Regions from separate parts of the Lentibacillus salinarum genome, predicted to be linked through region 2. Evidence: riboswitches for the same ligand, from Rfam matches in the RefSeq annotation. Region 2 holds a riboswitch; each other region holds the start of a gene.
What was found. A riboswitch is a leader RNA that binds a small molecule or an ion and turns the genes downstream of it on or off. The one in region 2 is predicted to bind S-adenosylmethionine.
Positions count from the first base shown of each region.

Region 1 (6,828 bases), on a different contig from region 2:
GTTATTGATCAGGGTGTTTTGGATGCTGAGCCAAAAGTGGACAAGATTATTTGCTTGCATACGTGGCCTCAAGTCGATGCTGGAAAAATTGGCGTGCGGAAAGGGCCGATTATGGCGGCAACTGATGCATTTGATATCCGAGTCGATGGCTCAGGAGGACACGCCGCTCACCCTCATAAAAGTATAGACCCGATTCCCGTTGCAGGCCAAATCGTAAGCGGTTTGCAATCGATTATCTCGCGTCGTATCTCCCCTCTCGATTCGGCAGTTGTCACGTTAGGGCAGATACATGGGGGTGAAGCCAATAATATTATGGCCAGTGAAGTTAGACTGTCTGGAACCGTCAGATCATTGGATCCCGAAGTAAGAAATCATATTAAAAACAATATTGCAGAGATTAGTGAAAACATAGCCAAAGCACATGATACCCAAGCAGAAGTAACGTTTCACCTTGGAAGTCCGCCTGTTATTAATGATGAAAGCTTGGTTGATATTATGGATACAGCGGTGAGAAAAGAACTCGGCGATGATAACCTGGTTTATCTTCCTGAACCATCCTTGGGTGGCGAAGATTTTTCATTTTATCTAGAACATGTGGATGGTATGTTGTTCAGGATCGGTACGAAGAATGATCAAGAACAATCGACACGTTCGTTGCACAATCCTGGGATTATTTTCGATGAAAAGGCTATACCGGCTGGGATTACCGCAATGAGCTCGTTTGCTGTGGAATTCTTAAAATAAAATATCCGCTTTAATTATGATAGAAACATTCTTGCCTGAATAAGGGGTGAGAATGTTTCTTTTTTTGAGGGGCGCTGGTGGGGTGGTATGGGCGCGATGTTGCTCGGCATGTGCTGAAGAGTGGTCATCGGGCGAGTGCGGGCGCGATATGGGCGGGAAAGCAGGATCATGGGCCGGTGGGTTCACGGGATCTCGGGCCATAACCATGCGAGCTCGCTATATCATGCCGCAGAAACCGCCGTGTGCCAGGCGTTGCCTCTGTGGTTCTTTGAGGCCTACTGAACATTCAAGAATCAAATTAAGGAGGTGAACACATGCATGACAAATATAGACAATCGTTTGAAGAGATTTTCAAGCAGAATGAACGGCGAATCCACTATCATATGCATAAGCTCGGTATTCATGACGGGCAGAGGGAATATTACGTGGAAGGCATCTATGCTATGTGGATAGCTTACAAGAAATACGACCCGAACAAAAGCCAGCTCGGAACCTACTTCAACTACACCATCCGCCATCGCCTCATCGACATGCTCCGGAAGAAAACGAAAGAAGTCCACCACCAGCGGCCTGTAAGGGGGAAGGTTATCATGTCCGAATATTAAATTCAGCGACTACAGCACAGGAACGACAGGACCTGTTGAACTGTTCTAAAATAGATAATCTTGATCTGATGGCGATTGTGCAATCCATTATGCATAATCGGGGGACATCAAGCGGGTTATCCTCGGGTAATATCCATAAGCTTCAGACATTGACACGTGCGCGCCGTGAACTGGTACAGGAAGAGAGTGCTGTACAAAACCGAATTCGTGTTTATGTTGATCATATTTTCCGAGAGTACCAGGGGAAGAGTATTGGGTTGATGGGAAGCGTAAGCACATTCAGTCCTTTTCCAAACTGTTCGGTAAGGCCTCGCGTTATTTGATGCGATATTGTCTACATCCGGGGGGATATCCTTGAATTAGGGGACGAAGGACTTCGGGCAATTTCAATTCGTAAGAACTTGAAAATACGGGATAAATTAATAAAAATCCTTCTTTCTTGACTTTGCACGGGATTCCATCACTAATCCCAATGGGGCCGTCGAGGCGGAACAATTTCTTTTAGTTCAAAAACTGGATCAACTGGAACAATGGACAATAACTCTGATTTCGATCATGCAGGACAATTAATAAAAATGGCGAGGACAAACCCAATAGTCAAACAATCCGGCGGCAGGAGTCCTTCCTATTTTCAGAATCGTGGATCAAAATTTTGCATTTAACTTTTATCAGCTTACTGATTATATTCAGCATCATTAGTGTTGCATAAAAACATTTTCTACTTTGTCAAACAGTCAATGACTTCCATAAAATGTATTATTTGTAATATTTAGTATAATCATTTCGGTCAAAAATAAAAAAGTCAAAAGGAATATGAATGGTAGCTTATCCACAATTTTCCAGTTAATATTAAAGAAATATTGGATCGTATGTCAGGTCGTTAAGATGGCTCACCTCGCCTTCTTCAATTGACTTACAAGGAATTGGAATTCTTCTTCTCAATTGTAATTTTGACGGCCTTTTGATGTTCGGGTTGGCTTTCGGAAAAAAGACCGTAAAAATTCGTCCAATGGCTGGAATAAAAGGGTTTTGAGCGTTCGTTTGATTTCCAGCACCGACCCTTCATGATTGAATTTCAACTGTAATAACACTTGTAAGCAATATGTAATTAACGCGATCCAAATTTGGGTATAGACGGCATTTTCACTTTTGCCATAGAATGTTTTGACTTTTAAGTGCTGTTTCACCCACTTAAAGAACGTCTCGATTTTCCAACGATAGCGGTATAGATCACCAATTTCCTTAGCCGTTAAATCGAAACAATTGGTGATAATGATGACCACATTGCCCTCGCTGTCTTTCGTTTTAATGAGACGCAATGGATAGTCCATTTTCGTTCTATTTTGCGCATTGTCCAAATACACCTTCTGATCAAGAAAAATGTTATGTTCCGTGTCCGGTTCCTGTTCCGAGACAACTTCGATTTTTGCGTTTTTCTTGATTCTTGTGATGAAACGGACGTTTTTCCAGCAGAGTTCATCAAATTGTTTGTAATCATTATAGCCCCGGTCAAACAAATGGATGGCGTCTGAATCGATATCGACTAATTCATTCATTTGAGTGCGATCCGCGTGTTTGGCAGGCAGCATAACAGCTTTATCAGGCATGGTTATATCTTTTGTGATGACTACGCGCATGTGCAGCCGCACGCCTGATTTTGTTTTTCGAAACGTCGCCCAGGGGATACTGGCTTAAACTCATCGACACAGTGGATGAATCAATGACCAGCAGTTTCCCAATGTCGCGTACAATAGATTTATTTTTCATTTGCGCCTGTACTTCAAACACCAAGTGTCTAAATACCTTTTCGAACGGTGGAAGATCGCACTGTTTCCGGGAAAGCTGCGAAGTGCTGATGGTATCCATTTCAATCGCCTGTTGAACGCCCTGATTATCCTTGAGTTGTTTTGAAAGATCTCTTAAACTTTCAGCCTCATTTAACTGTGCAATAATCAACAGTTCCAGAAATTTGTAGGCTGCCAGCTTCTTTATGTAGTGGTCAATGTTCGAAACGTTGATCACATTTAAGAATTTCTGTTCATCAAGAACCTCGAATAATTTATTAATTGTGGATTTTGTGGTATACTTGTCCATAAGTTGTCTCCTTATAATGGGATTTGGACAGAGCTACCTGTTCCCATTATAAGGCTTTTTTATGGATTTTAAAGCCTTAATTTGCACAATTCCCAATATTATTGATTTAGTTCATTGTAGGGGAATGCTTGACAAATTTAGATAATATTTATGCAACGCTACTGATAATAAACGGTTTAATAAAGAAATTTACTCTTCATAGCTGACTACCCGACAAAAATCGTTGACAAAAAAGTCTTCCAAATATATAATCGTTTCAACATTAATGTAACTTCATATTTTTTAATTTATGCTTATCAAGAGTGATTGAGGGACAGGCCCGATGACGTCCGGCAACCTCCTTATGAGAAGGAAAGGTGCCAATTCCTGCAGAATAACTAGTTTTTTATTCTGGGAGATAAGGCGAATAGATGTTTAGCCTCTTTCCCATTGAAAGAGGCTATTTTTGTATCGATTTATAAATTTATGAGGCCAGCTAAACGACAAGGAGGATAACATCAATGATACAGAATAAAAATCAAAGCAATATTTCAAAACCTTTCAGAAATAGCGGCAATATGAGCTGAAGGACGTTATTTGTTGCGGGCGAAATGAGTCTGTATTCAATGGCACATATAAGAACAGGCATTACTATTAAGCAATAGACGTATTGATTAAACTTAACATCAAGGGAGACTAACGATGCAGAATGAAAAGAAACGTAAAAAATGGCTGGATCGCATTCCACATCCATTGGCATTATTATTTTATATTGTTGTTGCCGCAGCTATTTTGACGTATATTATTCCGGCTGGATCTTATGAAAGGGAAACCGTTAATGATACAACTCGAACCATTCCTGGGTCATTTGAATACATAGAGAACAGTCCTGTAGGCATTATGGATTTATTTACTGCGATTCCTGAAGGGTTTCAAGAAATGTCAGATATCGTCTTTGTCACATTTGCCGCGGCCATGATGTTTGGACTGTTAGAAAAAACGGGGATGCTTGAAAATACAGTTGGGACATTCGTTCGTAAAGTTGGTATTAAAAGGCGTTTTCTTGTTGATGTTATTATGACATTTGTTTACGGATTTTTCGGGATATTTATTGGCCTTGAAAATAATATCGCGCTTGTTCCAATTGCAGTTTTATTAAGTGTTGCAATAGGTGGAGATGCCATGCTCGGTGCGGGTATTGCCATAGGCGGTGTGCTAGTAGGATTTGGCCTTTCTCCGTTCAATCCTTATACGGTAGGTGTCGGGCATAGGATAGCGGAAATGCAACTTTTCTCAGGATGGCTTTTTAGAAGTATCTTAGTGGTTGTTACGTTATCTGTATTAGCTTATTTTAACGTTAGATATTTTAAAAAGATTTTAAGGAACCGGGATAAAAGCCTTGCTTATGACATTGATACCTCAGACATGACACTTAGTAAACCACTTGGTTCCTATCACATGAGAAAAAAGGATATTGCCATGTTACTTGTGTTTATCGCAGGGATTATTGTTATGCTATTTGGCATTTTTACACAAGGTTGGTATATCAATGAAGTTGCCGCGATATACCTTATGATAGGCATTGTCTGTGGGATTATTGCAAGAATGAATGCTAGTCAAATCGCTCATGTATTTGCGAAAGCACTTGAACCGAGTGCATTAGCAGCTATTCTGATTGGTGTTGCCATGGCCACTCAAGTCGTGATGAACCATGGAAATATCAGCGATACCGTTGCTCATGGTCTTGTCTCGGTACTAGAACATTTACCAACAACGCTGGCTGCTGTATTCATGACAATATCCCAGTCGATTATTAATATTTTGATTCCAAGTGGCAGTGGTCAAGCAGCCGTGACGTTACCCATTATGGTTCCTGTTGGTGATATGTTAGACATTACACGGCAAACGACAATTTTAGCGTTCCAAATTGGTGATGGTCTTACAAATATATTTTCACCTACATTAGGTGGGTTAATGGCAATGCTTGGATTATGTAGGGTGCCTTATGGAAGATGGATTCGGTATATTTTTCCGTTCGTCATGACAGCAATCTGTATATCTTGGGTCGCCTTAATCATTAGTGTCTTAATTAATTGGGGAGGACCAATTTAAGTAACGTTCCTGATAACTGGACTGACATTGTCCATATAGGAGATCGACTAATAGCAGAGTTGGATCATGACAATGAGGTGGATCTTTTTGCTATTAGCATAAAAACGCAAGATGGTCTGCAGCTTGGTTATGTCCCTGGCATATATGTACAAGCTGTTCACGCTTTGTTAAACCGCGGGGATGAATTGACCTTAGGGTTCCGCAGCTCCACCCGAATTTTTCGCTGCAATGGTGGGTACGTGTGGAATTATCGGCTGTTATTGAAGATTTAAATAAAGATGATGAGGAATCCGGTCATCTCAAGAGTCTTATTTTCCGGGAAACGGCATAGGAGTTTAAGTCTTTGCGTTCGCTGAAATCATAAGAGAAATTAAAACGGGCATGGATAGAGGAAAATTCTAAACCATGTCCGTTATAACGAATTAAGGAGTTGAATTAAGTGAGTGGGTAAGGTAACTAGGCATATACCAGAAAAGATGCCGCCTATGCTTTGCTGGAAGTTATCGCATTAATTGAATTGGAAGAAAAGAAGATTCATCCGGATGATGTAAGGAATCAGTGCTTGTGAATGATGTCGGATAGGGATTGCGATTACAAAGGTTGGGAGAAACTTATTGCAAAAACTTGACTCCCTCAACATGAATGATTGAAAAAAGGGTAAATGTAGGTATAATTAAACTAGAATTAAGCATAGACTCTAATGGAGGTGAGTTTATGCTGCGAAGGGGGACGAATAAAAATGCCAAAAGTAGCAGACGTTACTCCTATGGATATTAAATTTGACGATGAAAAAGAGCGTGAACAATTTATTAACTGAGCACATGATAAAAGTACGGTTGATCAGCCTAACATGATTGAAATGAGAAAAAAATAAAACAAGCTAGAGAAATTCAGAGGAGGATGAACAAACATATTAATACTGATAAGATTAGGTCAGCAAGCGTTTCCAATCAATTCACAGAGGATGTTGGCCTTTTTAATTGTTCTGATTCGCTGACGCATATAATCGAAGCACATAAAAAAGCCGAGCCCAAAATTATTGGTTGGCCTCGGCTTACCTTACGCTGGCATGATCCAGATTGGGTCCAAAGAGCATACAATCTTTATAATCTCAACAGTTGCCGTCTTATGTAATAAAACAATTCTTGATTGCGTAAGGCATAATCAAGTAATGCTTGGGGCAATGTTGGAAGTATATCAAAATCATCTTAGAGCTGAACGGTTTTGCCGGTGAGCTTTCCTAGACGGGGCGGTATCATACAGCCGCTTTTCTTCCTTTGTTTCAGGTATAATA
Region 1 is NZ_JBHTNH010000020.1:90,143-96,970, reverse strand. Features, by position in the region: gene ACFQ4A_RS09720 (M20 metallopeptidase family protein) at 1-744, shown strand, start outside; gene ACFQ4A_RS09715 (sigma factor) at 1,059-1,349, shown strand; gene ACFQ4A_RS09710 (IS110 family transposase) at 1,343-1,672, shown strand; gene ACFQ4A_RS09705 (IS4 family transposase) at 2,288-2,986, opposite strand; gene ACFQ4A_RS09700 (DUF4372 domain-containing protein) at 2,949-3,443, opposite strand; SAM riboswitch class I at 3,734-3,847, shown strand; gene ACFQ4A_RS09695 (YfcC family protein) at 4,125-5,534, shown strand; gene ACFQ4A_RS09690 (acyl-CoA thioesterase) at 6,738-6,828, opposite strand, start outside.
Region 1: linked by a shared signal. The riboswitch ahead of ACFQ4A_RS09695 (YfcC family protein) and the one ahead of ACFQ4A_RS09090 (cyclase family protein) in region 2 are both predicted to bind S-adenosylmethionine.

Region 2 (6,828 bases):
CTGAATGGGCTTTTCGTTGGGTCTGAAGGAACACTGGGCTGTTTTACCGAATTGACATTAAAAGTCATTGGCATTCCTGAACATATCATGGCAGCGCGGGCTGAGTTTCATAGTGTCGATGATGCAGTGGATGCCGTGATTGCCATTATGCAGGCCGGTATTCCGATTGCTCGAGTGGAGCTTGTGGATGAGGAAGCGATTAAACAGATGAATGAATACAGTGAGACCGATTATCATGAAGCGCCGACATTATTTTTGGAGTTGCATGGCAATGAAGCCGGCTTAAAAAATGATGTTGATTTTATGGAAGAGATTGTGAGTGACATGAACTGCCGGCAAATTGAATTTGAAACCGATACCGCCGGGCGCAATAAGCTATGGGAAGCGCGGCACAACGCCGCGTATGCGTTTATTCATAATCACCCAGGCAGAAAACAGATGGTGACGGATGTCTGTGTACCGATTTCCGAACTGGCAGGTGCAGTGAAAGACGCGAGAATCGCCATTTCGGAGTCCGGATTGGCTGGTGGTATCGTCGGACATGTCGGTGACGGCAATTATCATATTTTGTTAATGCTTGACCCGGAAAATCCAGATGATATTGCCCGGGCAAACCAGCTGAATGAGCGGATTGTCAGCTATGCGCTTGAGCGCGGCGGGACATGCACCGGTGAGCACGGTGTTGGCACCGGAAAACAGAAATATCAGGAACGCGAGCACGGCGAAGCACGCCACGTCATGCGCAAAATCAAGCAAGCACTCGATCCGGACGATATGCTTAATCCGGGGAAAATTATCGAGTGAGTAAAGCTGACACCCTGGCACTGTCCGGGTTTCAGCTGATACACACACGAAGCACGCTGATATACGCACGAAACCCGCTGATACACGCACGAAAACGCTGATACTCAATCGAAAAGGTTGATAAGCGGGCAATACGGCACAGCGATTTTGGAAAGGGGCTCCCTTGTCATTGACTGCCGAAAGAACGTTTTTGAGCTTGGCTTTATGCATTTTCTGCATAGTTTGGTAAACTGAAGGAAATAACAGCCATTTGGCGATAGAATGGTGGTGATGCGGAATGAGTTCTTTGTTAGCCAATCATGCATGGTATGAACTCGTGGGTCCGCTTACGCTGGTGGCGGCTCTGCTGCTCTGTTATTGGTATATCAACACCATTATCAAATCACCGCATTACAACGCGACAAATACGCAGAAGAGGTATTTTTTTACAGCGGTCAGTTTATTTTATCTGGTGGAAGGGTCGCCTTTTGCCGTGATTGCCGATGATTATTTGGTCAGTGCACTTATCCTGCAGCTGTCCATTATGGCCTTTGTTGCGGTACCGCTGTTCATCCTGAGTTTGCCGACCCAGTTTCTGACCGTCTTTTTCTGGCGCCATAGACGGTCTAAAATTGCCGGGTTTCTGTTCAAATACCCATGGCCTATGGCAATCGCATTTAATGGACTTATCTCGGTGTTTTTTATCCCGTCAGTTTTCAATGTCATTCATGGGAGCATGTTGCTGCAGTTTTTTTATGAAGTGCTGTTGGTGACATTTGCTTTTCTCACATGGTGGGTCGTTATTCAGCCGTCGGAGGAAGTGGCCGATCACAGTTATTTCATGCGGCTTATCTATGTATTTTTTATGGCGCTGTTTCTCATGCCGATCGGGATTTTTCTGCTCGTCGTACAAGAACCGATGTATACAGCTTATGCAGCTGCCTCAGGTGAGCTGCTGCCCGCCTTGACAGCTGTTTACGACCAGCAGGCTGCAGGTGGGGTACTGAAATTTGTCCAGCTGCTTAGTTACGCATTTGCCCTGTTTTACCTGCTAAAAATGTGGGGGTTGCGTGAGGAGGAAAATGAAGGCAAAGTTGATGATGACACAAGGGTGGTGCAGGGCATTGTCATCCAAATGAACGAGCGTAACAGACGGAAAAAAGGTCGGAAACGGTAAGGACACATCATCCTCATGGTACGACTTCCCTATAATGTACCATGAACCAATCAAAACAGCTTGCAGAGCCTCTGCAAGCTGTTTTTCAAATTGGAACTCGGTTGACTCGGATGCGATTGTCCGGCTTCTAATCTTCAGTCTCTGGACTATCCCCAGATTTGTTTTGCTGATTCCACGATCAATTTTAGTTTTTCCCATTGCTGTTGTTCGGTCAGTTTGTTCCCGTGATGTGTCGAAGCGAATCCGCACTGCGGGCTTAAGCATAATTGATCAAGCGATACATATCGGGATGCCTCATGAACACGGGTGACGACTTCACCTTTGTCCTCCAGATCACCAGATTTGGACGTGATGACACCGAGAACAACACGCGGGCCGTCTTCCGGAATGAATGTCAGCGGGTTAAAGCTGCCGGAGCGCTCATCGTCATACTCCAAGAAAAATCCATCCACCTTACCTTTGGCAAACAGCTTCGGCGCAATCCGGTCATAACCACCTTCAAATGCCCATGTGGAACGGTAGTTACCGCGGCATAAATGCACTGTGACAGTCAATTCGTCCGGTTTATGGGCCAGACTTTCGTTCAGCACTCGGACGGCCAAATCAATCAAATAGTCGCGCTGCTCACCTGGATCTTCATTCCACGGCACACTGTCGGCTGCCAGCCCGGCGATGTAAACATCATCCAGCTGCAGGTAACGCAATCCGGCATCATAAAAAGCTTGAATGGCCTCCTGGTATGTTTTGATGATATCGTCTGCATACTTTTCCAGGTCCGGATAAATGTCAGGATTCCGGATGCCGTCATTAAAAAACATATTCGGGCTCGGAATGGCGAATTTAACCTCAGCTCGACCGTCAACAATGTCAATCAGATCCGTCACATCCTGCAAAAATGGATGGTCCGGGTTAAACGAAATGTCACCTGAGTTCCAGACATTGCGTTTTTCCGATTCCTCACCCTTAAACGCATAGCCTTGTTCCGGGACATAGCCTTCAAACCCGTTCAGATGTTCCATGAAGTCAAGATGGAAAAATGTGCGGCGGAACTCGCCATCGGTTACAGCCTGAAGACCCACTTCCAACTGTTTGTCGACAATACGTTTAATTTCGTCATTTTCCACTTCACGTAACTGTTCAGCAGAGATACTACCCTTCTTGAACGCTCGTCTTGTTTCGTGCAGCCGGTCAGGTCGCAGCAAGCTTCCGACCTGGTCTGCACGGAATGGTGCTTTTGTGGTTACTTTGGTCATTTTCATTCCCTCTTTCTATTATAGTTTGTTTAGGTTTTTGCTTATAAGATAAGATAGTATAAATTTTGGACGACGCTTTCAATACTAATTAGCTAACTCGGGATGTCTTCCAATCTGACATCTGACCGCTAGTATCTGAAAAGACGCATCAGCGTTTTTCTTACAGTTAAGGTAAAATGGCAAATGATCGTACCGGAAATCCGGTTGCACCTTTTGCTTTTGGTACGATATTAAATATTACGGCGCCTTTTGCCGGGACTTTATCAAGGTTCGTCATCACTTCCACCTGAAACGTATCCTGATCAAGCACGTAATATTCGGCTACAAGTGCGCCGTTTTTCTGGAAATTAATGGCTGAATCGGTATCAAATGTTTCGTGGCCGATAGCTTTGATGTGGCGCTGTTCGAATAAAAACTGCAATGCTTCAACGGACCAGCCTGGCACATGGCTATTCCCTTCATCGTCCTCGTTGTCAAAAGCTTCCTGATCCGGCCAGTTTTTGCTCCAGTCAGTCCTTAGTGCAACAAATGAACCTGGCTCAATGTCACCGTGCTCTTTTTCAAATGCCAGAACATCGTCCAAGTCAAGTGTAAAATCAGGGTTTTCGGCGGCTTCTTTTGATTTATCAATGACAACCAGCGGCAACACCAGTTCCTGCAGCTCCAGCTCATGCACATAACGCTTATCCCCAGGTACAAAATGAATGGGCGCATCAATATGTGTTCCATATTGTCCCGGGAAAGTGAATTGCTGGGCAAAGAACCCGTCATCATGATCGAATAACGTCTTGAACTCTGCCGGATCAAATGCGGAAAAATGAGGGGAGTCCGGCCCGAACGCATGCGTCAGGTCGATCCATTCTTTTTCCTTTAACACGTTGACTGCCTCAATTAATGTGTTACACATATTCCCCACCTCCCTTTAAATTTAACTGAATCAAAACGATTGTGAAACTAAAAAAGCCCCTTCTGATAAGAAGAGGCTTGGGTTCACATAGTTCACTCTTCTTATCTTTAGCGTCCAACGCTTTCTGGAATTAGCACAGTCACAGACCGATGCTGAGGCTTCGAAGGGCCAGTCCCTCCACCTCTCTAGATAAGAACGTTTTTTATTCAGTTATGATATTAATACATACAATACACCTGCTATGCTTGAATGTCAAGGAGGAATTTTCAAAACTTAGCGTCAAGTTTATCATGTTAAAAAGTTTATATGTTACCTGACTTCAAACGAAGGTGATAATAAACGACTAGATGCAGGAAGCTTGGGTGCAGTTGTTGTTCTTTTCTGTTAAATTGGAAGAAGCGTTTAAAAATTGGACTATCGGACAAAGTGGCCGGAATAGCTTGGGACTAAGTGAATTAGTAGCGGGGAATATCAGAGGAAACGGCCCTATTTTCAACTGGCTCTTTAAAACGCCTGAGTCATTAAATGCAGCTTTGGGATGGGTTGCTATCTTTTCAAGAGGAGGATTTCATGGTCAATGCTTATATCATGATGTTGTTCGTTGTTGTGTTTTATGCCGGTAACATTTTAACCGGAAGGGCGATTAATGAGCTCCCGCCGTTTACGATTGCGTTTTTCCGTTTGGTGGTCGCGTTTTTGGTGATGCTGCCATTTGGCCTTCGCAGTGCGTGGGCTTATCGGGATAAATTCAGGGAATATAAAAAGCCTTTTTTGCTTATGACACTGACAGGGATCACGTTTTTTAATACGTTCATATATGGTGCATTGCAGTTTACAACGTCCACAAACGTTTCGGTGCTGGAAACGGTTATTCCTGTCGCGACTGTCGGGTTGAGCGCGTTTCTTTTAAAAGAACGGCTCCGAAATAGCCAAATAGTCGGGGTTCTGTTATCGCTTTTCGGTGCTGTTTGGGTGGTGCTGGATGGCCGGATTTTTTCGATCGCCGGTATGAACTGGAATATCGGTGATAGTATTATGATCGGCGCCGTCGGATCATGGGCGGTCTATTCGATTTTGGTTAAACAATATATGTCCTTATTCCCGCAATTCGGGGCACTTTTTGTGATGAGCGGCATTTCCATTATCGTGCTTTTGCCGATTGTCGCGGTTGAATGGCTCGTTGCTGGCGTCCCATCGCTATTGATCGAGCCAGCGAACGTAGCGGGGATCGCTTATCTCGGTCTGTTTCCCTCGTTCATTGCTTTAATCTTTTATAACCGTGCTGTTGGCGTACTGGGTGCTTCACAAGCTTCGGTATTTCTGAACTTCCTGCCGATTGTGACGATGGTCGGGGCCTGGTTATGGCTGGACGAAGCGATCACGATGATGAAAGTGGCTGGTGCTCTGGCGGTTATTACTGGGGTCATGCTGACGACAGGAAACAGCGGAAAACGACAGAAGCATCTTTACGGGAAACAGCATCAGGAAAAAGCAATTGACTAGGGGGGTATCGCGCGCGGCCATAACGATTGTTTAGAGGGGCAAAATTTTTGATGCAACCGATCACTTATAATACCGGTGATTTGGGGCAAATTATTAACATGTCATACGTTATGGAGGTGAAATCATGCAATTGGATGGGCATATTATTTCCGGCGAGTTCGATGAATCTGCAAATGCGTTTTTGCTCCGGAAAGTGAAGCATCTTTCCACAGCGTCAATTCTTAATAAGAAGCAATTGCATGCCCTGACCGATTATCTACATAAACATAAACATGAGGATGATGGTCAGGTTCTGACATTATATGATCAAATTCTTGTTCGTTTAAACCAGGAAGAAGTTGAGCATTTTTTAAATGATCTTGATAAAGTCAAAACCTGGTATCATTAAATCATATCTGGTCGGAAGTCACGTCATTAAAAGGATCATGCTCATCCCGTCAGATCGTAACGTTTTCTGGTTTTATGCAAGTTCAGCAGGTTGTCCAGCTGCTGACTACACTTTATTGTTCTTTTATCCGTCAAGCCGTATTTCATCCCCAGGTTAATCATTTCTTTTCGTTTAAAGGAGATAGCCTTTTTTAAATTCTGTCGGGTTGGCTCTGGTTCCAAAATATGCATTGCGATCAATCTTCCTTTCGAACTATGTAAAGATTTAGGACGTTTGGCTCAAAACGCACAAAACCTATTATGGCACGCCTGAAATAAAATGCAACCATTTCTGCAAACAAAGTCAAAACATTACAAAATACGACATATGATCAGATGATGAAGCGGTTAACCAGACACGAATCATCATGACATGCCGGATTTCCAGCAGACAATTAGACAATAACGCCCTTCAGCAAGTGCTGCAAAATTTGCTTGTCGATATGGATTTGACCATGGGGCTCACTGGCCAAAAATCAGTTGCAGAACGTGACCGGTCCATGCTTCAAAGAGCAACCTGAGTATAAAAATGTGTGGCAGCGATGCTTTTAGTGGTGGACTGCCGTATTGTCATCAGTGATTCCATTCTTCTAAAACCGCACCGATATCTCGTCCGTGAATGACCTGGTCTGCATACATATCGAGCTCGGTTGGCTCCTTGTTGACGATCACCAGCCGGGCACCATTGTTCTTGGCGATCAGCGGGAATTGATTGGCCGGTGTCACGCTTAATGACGATCCCAGCACAATGAACAAGTCGGCTTTCTCCGCTTCAGACA
Region 2 is NZ_JBHTNH010000019.1:93,355-100,182, forward strand. Features, by position in the region: gene ACFQ4A_RS09075 (FAD-binding oxidoreductase) at 1-804, shown strand, start outside; gene ACFQ4A_RS09080 (cytochrome c oxidase assembly protein) at 1,082-1,960, shown strand; gene ACFQ4A_RS09085 (5-methyltetrahydropteroyltriglutamate--homocysteine S-methyltransferase) at 2,107-3,213, opposite strand; gene ACFQ4A_RS09090 (cyclase family protein) at 3,380-4,120, opposite strand; SAM riboswitch class I at 4,219-4,316, opposite strand; gene ACFQ4A_RS09095 (hypothetical protein) at 4,468-4,743, shown strand; gene ACFQ4A_RS09100 (DMT family transporter) at 4,691-5,623, shown strand; gene ACFQ4A_RS09105 (hypothetical protein) at 5,748-6,011, shown strand; gene ACFQ4A_RS09110 (aspartyl-phosphate phosphatase Spo0E family protein) at 6,053-6,241, opposite strand; gene ACFQ4A_RS09115 (NAD-dependent protein deacylase) at 6,623-6,828, opposite strand, start outside.

Region 3 (6,828 bases), on a different contig from region 2:
GCTGGTAGTCCTGATAAAACGTACGGGCAACCGCATCTGCTTTTTTGCTGTTACGCTCATTGATGACATCTGCTTTTGATCGGCCGCTGCTCGAATGGGAAAGATGTCTATGGACAGAACGCGCTATTTGATTTGTTTCATAAGTACCGAATTGGCTTTTTATATGTGTGCTATTGAATTTGTCATTTTTCATCTTGACACCCGCCAGAAAGAAATACAGACTACCTATATTATAACACAGCAGTTATTTTCTTTGGTTGTGCCGGTCATTTTAAATACAAATCCAGTCACAGTCAGGGCAAAATAAGAATCAGTTGACATCACCCATTATCCGCATTATGCTATTAATATAATTGAGAAATGTTTACCTTGGGAAACACTTAGGTACCTATCAAAAAAACATGAATTAATTGAGCAATTTTTTTCGTACCAAATCATATTCTAGTCAGTAATGAATCGATACTGATAAAAGAGAGGAGTATCAGCTGTGTTTGATTATTTTCTCGCGCTTGATCCTGTGATACAGGCAGCAATCGCCACTATCTTCACTTGGGGAATGACGGCACTGGGTGCTTCATTGGTATTTACCACAAAAAAATTTAACCAGCGACTGATGGATAGTATGCTGGGCTTTGCCGGGGGCGTTATGATTGCTGCGAGCTTTTGGTCGCTTCTTGCTCCGGCGCTGGATATGGCTGAAGGCGGAATTGTACCAGTTTGGGTCCCGGCTGCAGTTGGTTTTCTGCTTGGCGGTATCTTTTTATGGGCGGCTGATAAATTACTCCCGCACCTTCATCCAACATCATCATTTAATGAAGCAGAAGGCATCAATCCCGAGCGAAAAAAGCGCAGTACATTGCTTGTGTTGGCCATCACACTGCATAATATACCAGAAGGGCTTGCCGTGGGTGTCGCATTTGGTGCAATTGCTGCAGACTTGCCGTCAGCATCACTTGCAGGTGCTGTTGCATTGGCCATTGGTATAGGGATTCAGAACTTCCCTGAAGGGCTCGCTGTATCAATGCCGCTGCGGCGTGAGGGCATGTCACGTGGAAAAAGCTTCAACTATGGTCAGGCGTCAGGAATGGTTGAACCAATCGCCGGTATTATCGGGGCACTGTCTGTTACGGTCATTCAGCCGATTTTGCCATACGCACTCAGTTTTGCGGCCGGCGCGATGATTTTTGTTGTAGCCGAAGAGGTCATTCCAGGTTCACAAGAGAATGGTAATAAAGACCTCGCTTCCATGAGCGTCATGTTCGGATTTGCCATTATGATGATTCTCGATGTCGCACTGGGTTAACGATACGTGGGAACAATCCCCATTCGGTTTACCGGATAGCGGCAGATTTTTTCCATTATTTACAATGTTTATAAGAAAAGAAGGAACAACACATTAAATAAAAATGCGTTGTTCCTTCTTATTTTATATGAATTTATTTTACAATGAGAACTGGACAATCTGCTCGTTTAGCAACCTTGTGACTAACACTACCCAATATCATCGTTTGCAGGTTATTTAGTCCACGACTTCCAATAACAATACAATCAAAATCATTTGAATTAGCAAAGTCAACTATCGTAGGTCCCGGCTCTCCGTGCAGTATATGGACTTTAAAATCTATATCGAATTGCCGAATTTGATCCTGAACGGACTTAATCTTTTCTTTCCGTTTATGCTCAATTTCATATTTATTATCATGGTGCAAGACATCCGTTTTCGATGTTTGGCCATCGACCACATAAACGACATCAATGGTTCCATTATACTACGACTATTCCCGCCAACACTTCTCCCCGTATATTTCCAAACCATTCTTGTTTTATTTCCTGTAATTTCAATTTAGCACCTCTTAATTGTTTCATGGTGTTGTATAGTAACTTTTGTGCTAACAAAAGTCGTTTCCGTTTTTAACAAAGCAAATCATACCATAATTATTTTTGAACACAAAATGCCATGTAAACGTAGCCATTAATGATCAACTTTCATTTAATCGATATGCTATTTGAGAAAAAGTATAAAATTGTGCCCTTGTATGACAGCGATACTCACCACGAACGCGTATGAAAAAACGCTGACGCGTCTTTTCAGATGCAGAGGTCAGAAGTCAGTTTGGAAGAAATTAGCGATTTAGCCGATTTCGGGATTGAAAACGTCGTCCAACATTTTATGCTTGCTTATCTTACAAAAAGGGCAGATTATACCCCGTTTTTTCAGAAAAACAGGGATAATCCACCCTTCCAAACATTTTCATTAAGTTCGGCAGATGCGGTTGGTTCAAGACGTGCAAATGTTCACGTTGATCAGGCTTTTAATCGATAGTTTACGTTATGTTCCTTAAGTGTTTTGTCTTTACCAAACAAAAAGTGTTTTTCCATATCAGGGGCGTATTTAGAGTTTATCGTTTCAACTCCGGCAGCTTCTGCAACCTCCCGCAACATCGCTGGTGAAGCGCCACAACATAATCCAATATAGTTTATGCCAATGTCTTTGGCTTTCTTTGCCCATTCCGCTAATTCATAACGATTATGATAAAGCGGGTCTAAAGCAGTCGGAAAAGTTGTTTCTAAAGGTAAATGACAGCTGCATCCACCATCAGGTAAATTGAAAAATGTCGGATTCTCTTCCGTTGTTCGATATGGAATTGGTAACCCACCTACATAGCCATCCACATGTTTACGTATGTCAGCAAGGTATGGCTGCATTGTATCCGGGCCGCGGAAACAATTCATCCCGACAACTAACGCGCCTTTTTCGGAAAGAATTTGACACGATTCCTCTACCGTGTACCCATCCCTTAAAACACTTTCACCCATTAATCCTAATGTAATGACAGCTGGTAATCCGTGGTTTTGAATTTCTTCCAATGCTACGACTGCTTCTTCATGATAATAAAACGTTTCACCATTAATAAAATCGACGCCTTCTTCCTTGCACCATCTCACCATTTCAGAAAACATGTTTCTAACTTGCTCTTTTGACTTAGAATCTTCTGGATCAAAAATGTTCGTGTTTGATATGTTACCTGCTACCAATGCCGCTTCAATTGGATGCTCGTTTGCGACTTCTTTTGCCAGGCGTATTGCGTTCCTGTTCAGTGGTTCCAATAAATCTTCCTTGCCAATGATACGCATTTTTTCTCTATGGGCGTTGTATGTAAATGCTAACACCACATCTGAACCTGCATTCATGTAATCACGGTACGTTTGTTTAAGTGCTTCTGGATTATCCAATGCTACTTCTGGTACAAAGGATCCTGCTTGCAAATACCCTCTTCGTTCCAGTTCAAATAAATAACCTTCCCCAGCGATGACTGTTCCGTCTTTCAGCCTCTCTTCCAAGCTGCGTTTCATGCGACTCTCCTCCTTAAGATTTTTTGTGCGCCACTTGCAATTTATATGCAAAAAATAAAACCTCTTCTTGATAAAGAAGAGGTTTGGCACCATGGCTGTTTACTCTTCTTATCTCCAAGCCTTCGCTTCTGGAATTGGCACAGTACTTAAACAGCCTGTTGCCGAGGTTTCATAGGGCCAGTCCCTCCACCTCTCTGGATAAGAAAAATTTTGATATAAATGTTAACTTTAATTAACTATACACTTTTCCACATTTTCTGTCAATTGTTATTGACCGATTTCTTAGGCTTATTGTTGCTGTAATTAACTTAACAGCCGTCATTTTTAACAAGACGGAAAAAGAAAAGAACTCTTTCTTAAACAGAGAAAGCCTGAGAAACTGCGGAGAGAATCACTTCCCTCTCCCCCGTATCGTAAAAATATGTAAGAAACGAGTGCTAATATGCTTCGGGTCCCGCGATTATTTCTATTATAACGTTGGGGATCGCCGAATATACGTTGATTTATGTCCAAAGGTAATAAATAAAAAACCACCAACATATGTATTGGTGGAGACGGTGGGAATCGAACCCACGTCCAGAGATATCGCCACTCAGACATCTACACGCATAGTTGACATATTATCATTCGCTTACCGCTCAGCCTGCCAACAGGCTTCCCGGCAGCTAGTCTGATTGGATTCTGCCATCATCCTCAGACGGTGGACGACAGAATAGCCCGCTTGATTTGAGACCCTTCAATCTGCTACACGAGCGATAGCAGGAAGGATCGCTTTAGGCAGTGCTTAGGCAGCTGCTAAAGCTGGTGAATTGTTTTCTTCGCCAGTTATATTTAGGCAATAACGTTTTACGAGCCGTAACCTCGACGCGCAGTCTGAGCTCAATCTATCCCTGTCGAATCCGTAACGTCCCCATGAAAAAGATGGGAGAATACGCCCGGATAGAACGAGCACTATTCATTTACTTGTTATAACGACAATTTTTATTATAACAGAAATCCTTTGAAAGTCAAGGGTTGGCGGTCTACTGCAAGCTTTCCTTCGCGGCACGATCCGCGTCACGCTTCATTTGCTTCCGCTTCAGATCTTCCCGTTTGTCATATTTCTTTTTTCCTTTACCGACACCGATCAACACTTTGGCCACACCGTTTTTGATGTAAACCTTCAGCGGTACAAGCGAATAGCCTTTTTGCTGGATCAAGCCGACCAGTTTATCGATCTCTTTTCGATGCAGCAGTAATTTGCGCGAACGGGTCGGATCATGATTGAACCGATTTCCCTGCTCATACGGTGCAATATGCATATTGACCAATTGCACTTCACCGCGGCGATCAATCCGTGCGTGCGAATCCTTCAAATTGATACGGCCGGCACGAATCGATTTAATCTCGGTTCCCTGCAGCACAAGGCCTGCCTCATATGTCTCTTCTATAAAAAAATCATGCCGCGCTTTTTTATTTTGTGCGATTGCTTTCCCATTTCCTTTTGGCATACGTACGTCCTCCTACTGCTTCCGTGCAACTAATTTTAACAGAAAAGAACCGTTATGCCAATTGTCGGCGAGGTCAGCTACCCGTTTTCAATGCCTGCGTTAGGGCGACAGGACGTTGAACCTTAGCCGACCGATCCTTTCTAGCCTTTTTTGAACGCTGACTAAAAAGAGGTATTTCACACATATTATAGGCAATAAACTCAACATAACAGCCTCCCAGCAAACCATCCAGACCCGAGACTTGTCAGCTGAACACCTTAATTTGTTAATCCTTCGACAATCATATCCGCGTTCCATTCCAACATTTCTACATACGTGTCCCCTTCTTCACCCGGTTTTCCCAGAGAATCGGTGAATATTTCCCCGGCAATCGGCACCCCGGTTTCATCTGACACGGTTTCCATACTGCGTGGATCCACACTTGTTTCGACAAACAATGCGGGTACAGCTTTTTCTTCAATCAAATCCACGACCGACTTAATTTGATCCGGTGTCCCTTCATTTTCATCGTTAATTTCCCAAATGTAGGCTGCTTCAAAATCATATGCTGCGGAAAAATACTTGAACGCACCTTCACTGGTCACTAAGTACCGTTTATCTTCCGGAATTTCCGCTATCTTTTGTTTAATTTTTTCATCCAGTTTTTCAAGTTTTTCAATGTATGCAGCAGTATTATTCTTATAGGCTTCTTCATTATCAGGATCAATTTTTATTAAAGCATCCCGTGCATTTTGGGCATACCTAATACCGTTTTGGACATCCAGCCATGCGTGTGGGTCTTCATCGCCTTTATGCCCGCCGGATTGAAGCAATTTAGGCTCCACCCCTTCACTAATACGGAAGACAGGATCATCTTCGCCGTCTTTACCTGCCGTTTGGATCATTTTTTCAAACCATGAATTGCCTGCTTCCAGATTCAATCCATTGTAGAACACGGCATCTGCATCTGTCACCGCCTGAACATCCTCGGGCAACGGATCATACTGGTGCGGGTCGGATCCGATTGGTGCCAGATTCTGTACGTCGGCATGCTCGCCGGCGACATTTTTGACAATATCATAAACAATTGAATAAGTTGTTACAATATCCAGGCTTTCGTCTCCTCCTTCTGCATCACTTTTAGCCTGATTTTCCTCTGAACAGCCTGCCAGAACAACAAATGTAAGCACCAGTATAATAAATACTATTTTCCTCATAAATTCCCCTCCTGATTGTTAATAGGATAATCGTTTCCGGCGTGAACGCCACGCTTTCCACAACACACCATGTTTGGGTGATACGATGAACGTAATACCAAATAAAAGCGTTGCTACCAACACAATCGTCGCGCCTGAGGCAAGGTTCGCTTTATAACTGATGTATAATCCGACCACAGAAGCAATCACCCCAAAACCGGCTGATAAAAATATCATCGTTGAAAGCCGGTTCGTGATTAAATAAGCTGTCGCAGCAGGTGTTATCAGCATCGCAACCACTAATATGATGCCTACTGTCTGCAAGGATGCGACTGTTACCATCGTCAGCAACGTCATTAGGAAGTAGTGAATGACATTATTCGGCAGACCATATGCTTTTGCCATTGTCGGATCAAATGAGGTGACTAGCAGTTCTTTGTAAAAAACGTACACACTGATCAAAACGATCACACCTATAATCATTGTCATCCACATATCCGACGGACGAACGGCAAGAACGTTGCCGAACAAAATATGGTATAAATCTGTACTGCTTTTTAAAAGTGTAATCAGGATAATCCCCAGTGCAAACGCCGCTGTAAACATAATGCCGATGGATGAATCGTTTTTAATCCGGCTGTTTTGGCTGATGTATCCGATGCCAATAGCAGTCAGTACCCCTGTCGCAACCGCTCCAAAGAAAAAATTGATTCCCAGGAAATAAGAAACTGCTACACCTGGAAGAACCGCATGTGAAATCGCATCCCCCATCAGTGCCATGCCGCGCAGCACAATAAAACTTCCAATCA
Region 3 is NZ_JBHTNH010000027.1:17,605-24,432, reverse strand. Features, by position in the region: gene ACFQ4A_RS12645 (Eco57I restriction-modification methylase domain-containing protein) at 1-193, opposite strand, end outside; gene ACFQ4A_RS12640 (ZIP family metal transporter) at 488-1,303, shown strand; gene ACFQ4A_RS12635 (universal stress protein) at 1,437-1,757, opposite strand; gene ACFQ4A_RS12630 (homocysteine S-methyltransferase family protein) at 2,305-3,354, opposite strand; SAM riboswitch class I at 3,460-3,559, opposite strand; RNA gene ssrA (transfer-messenger RNA) at 3,901-4,266, opposite strand; gene smpB (SsrA-binding protein SmpB) at 4,377-4,844, opposite strand; gene ACFQ4A_RS12615 (metal ABC transporter substrate-binding protein) at 5,102-6,040, opposite strand; gene ACFQ4A_RS12610 (metal ABC transporter permease) at 6,059-6,828, opposite strand, start outside.
Region 3: linked by a shared signal. The riboswitch ahead of ACFQ4A_RS12630 (homocysteine S-methyltransferase family protein) and the one ahead of ACFQ4A_RS09090 (cyclase family protein) in region 2 are both predicted to bind S-adenosylmethionine.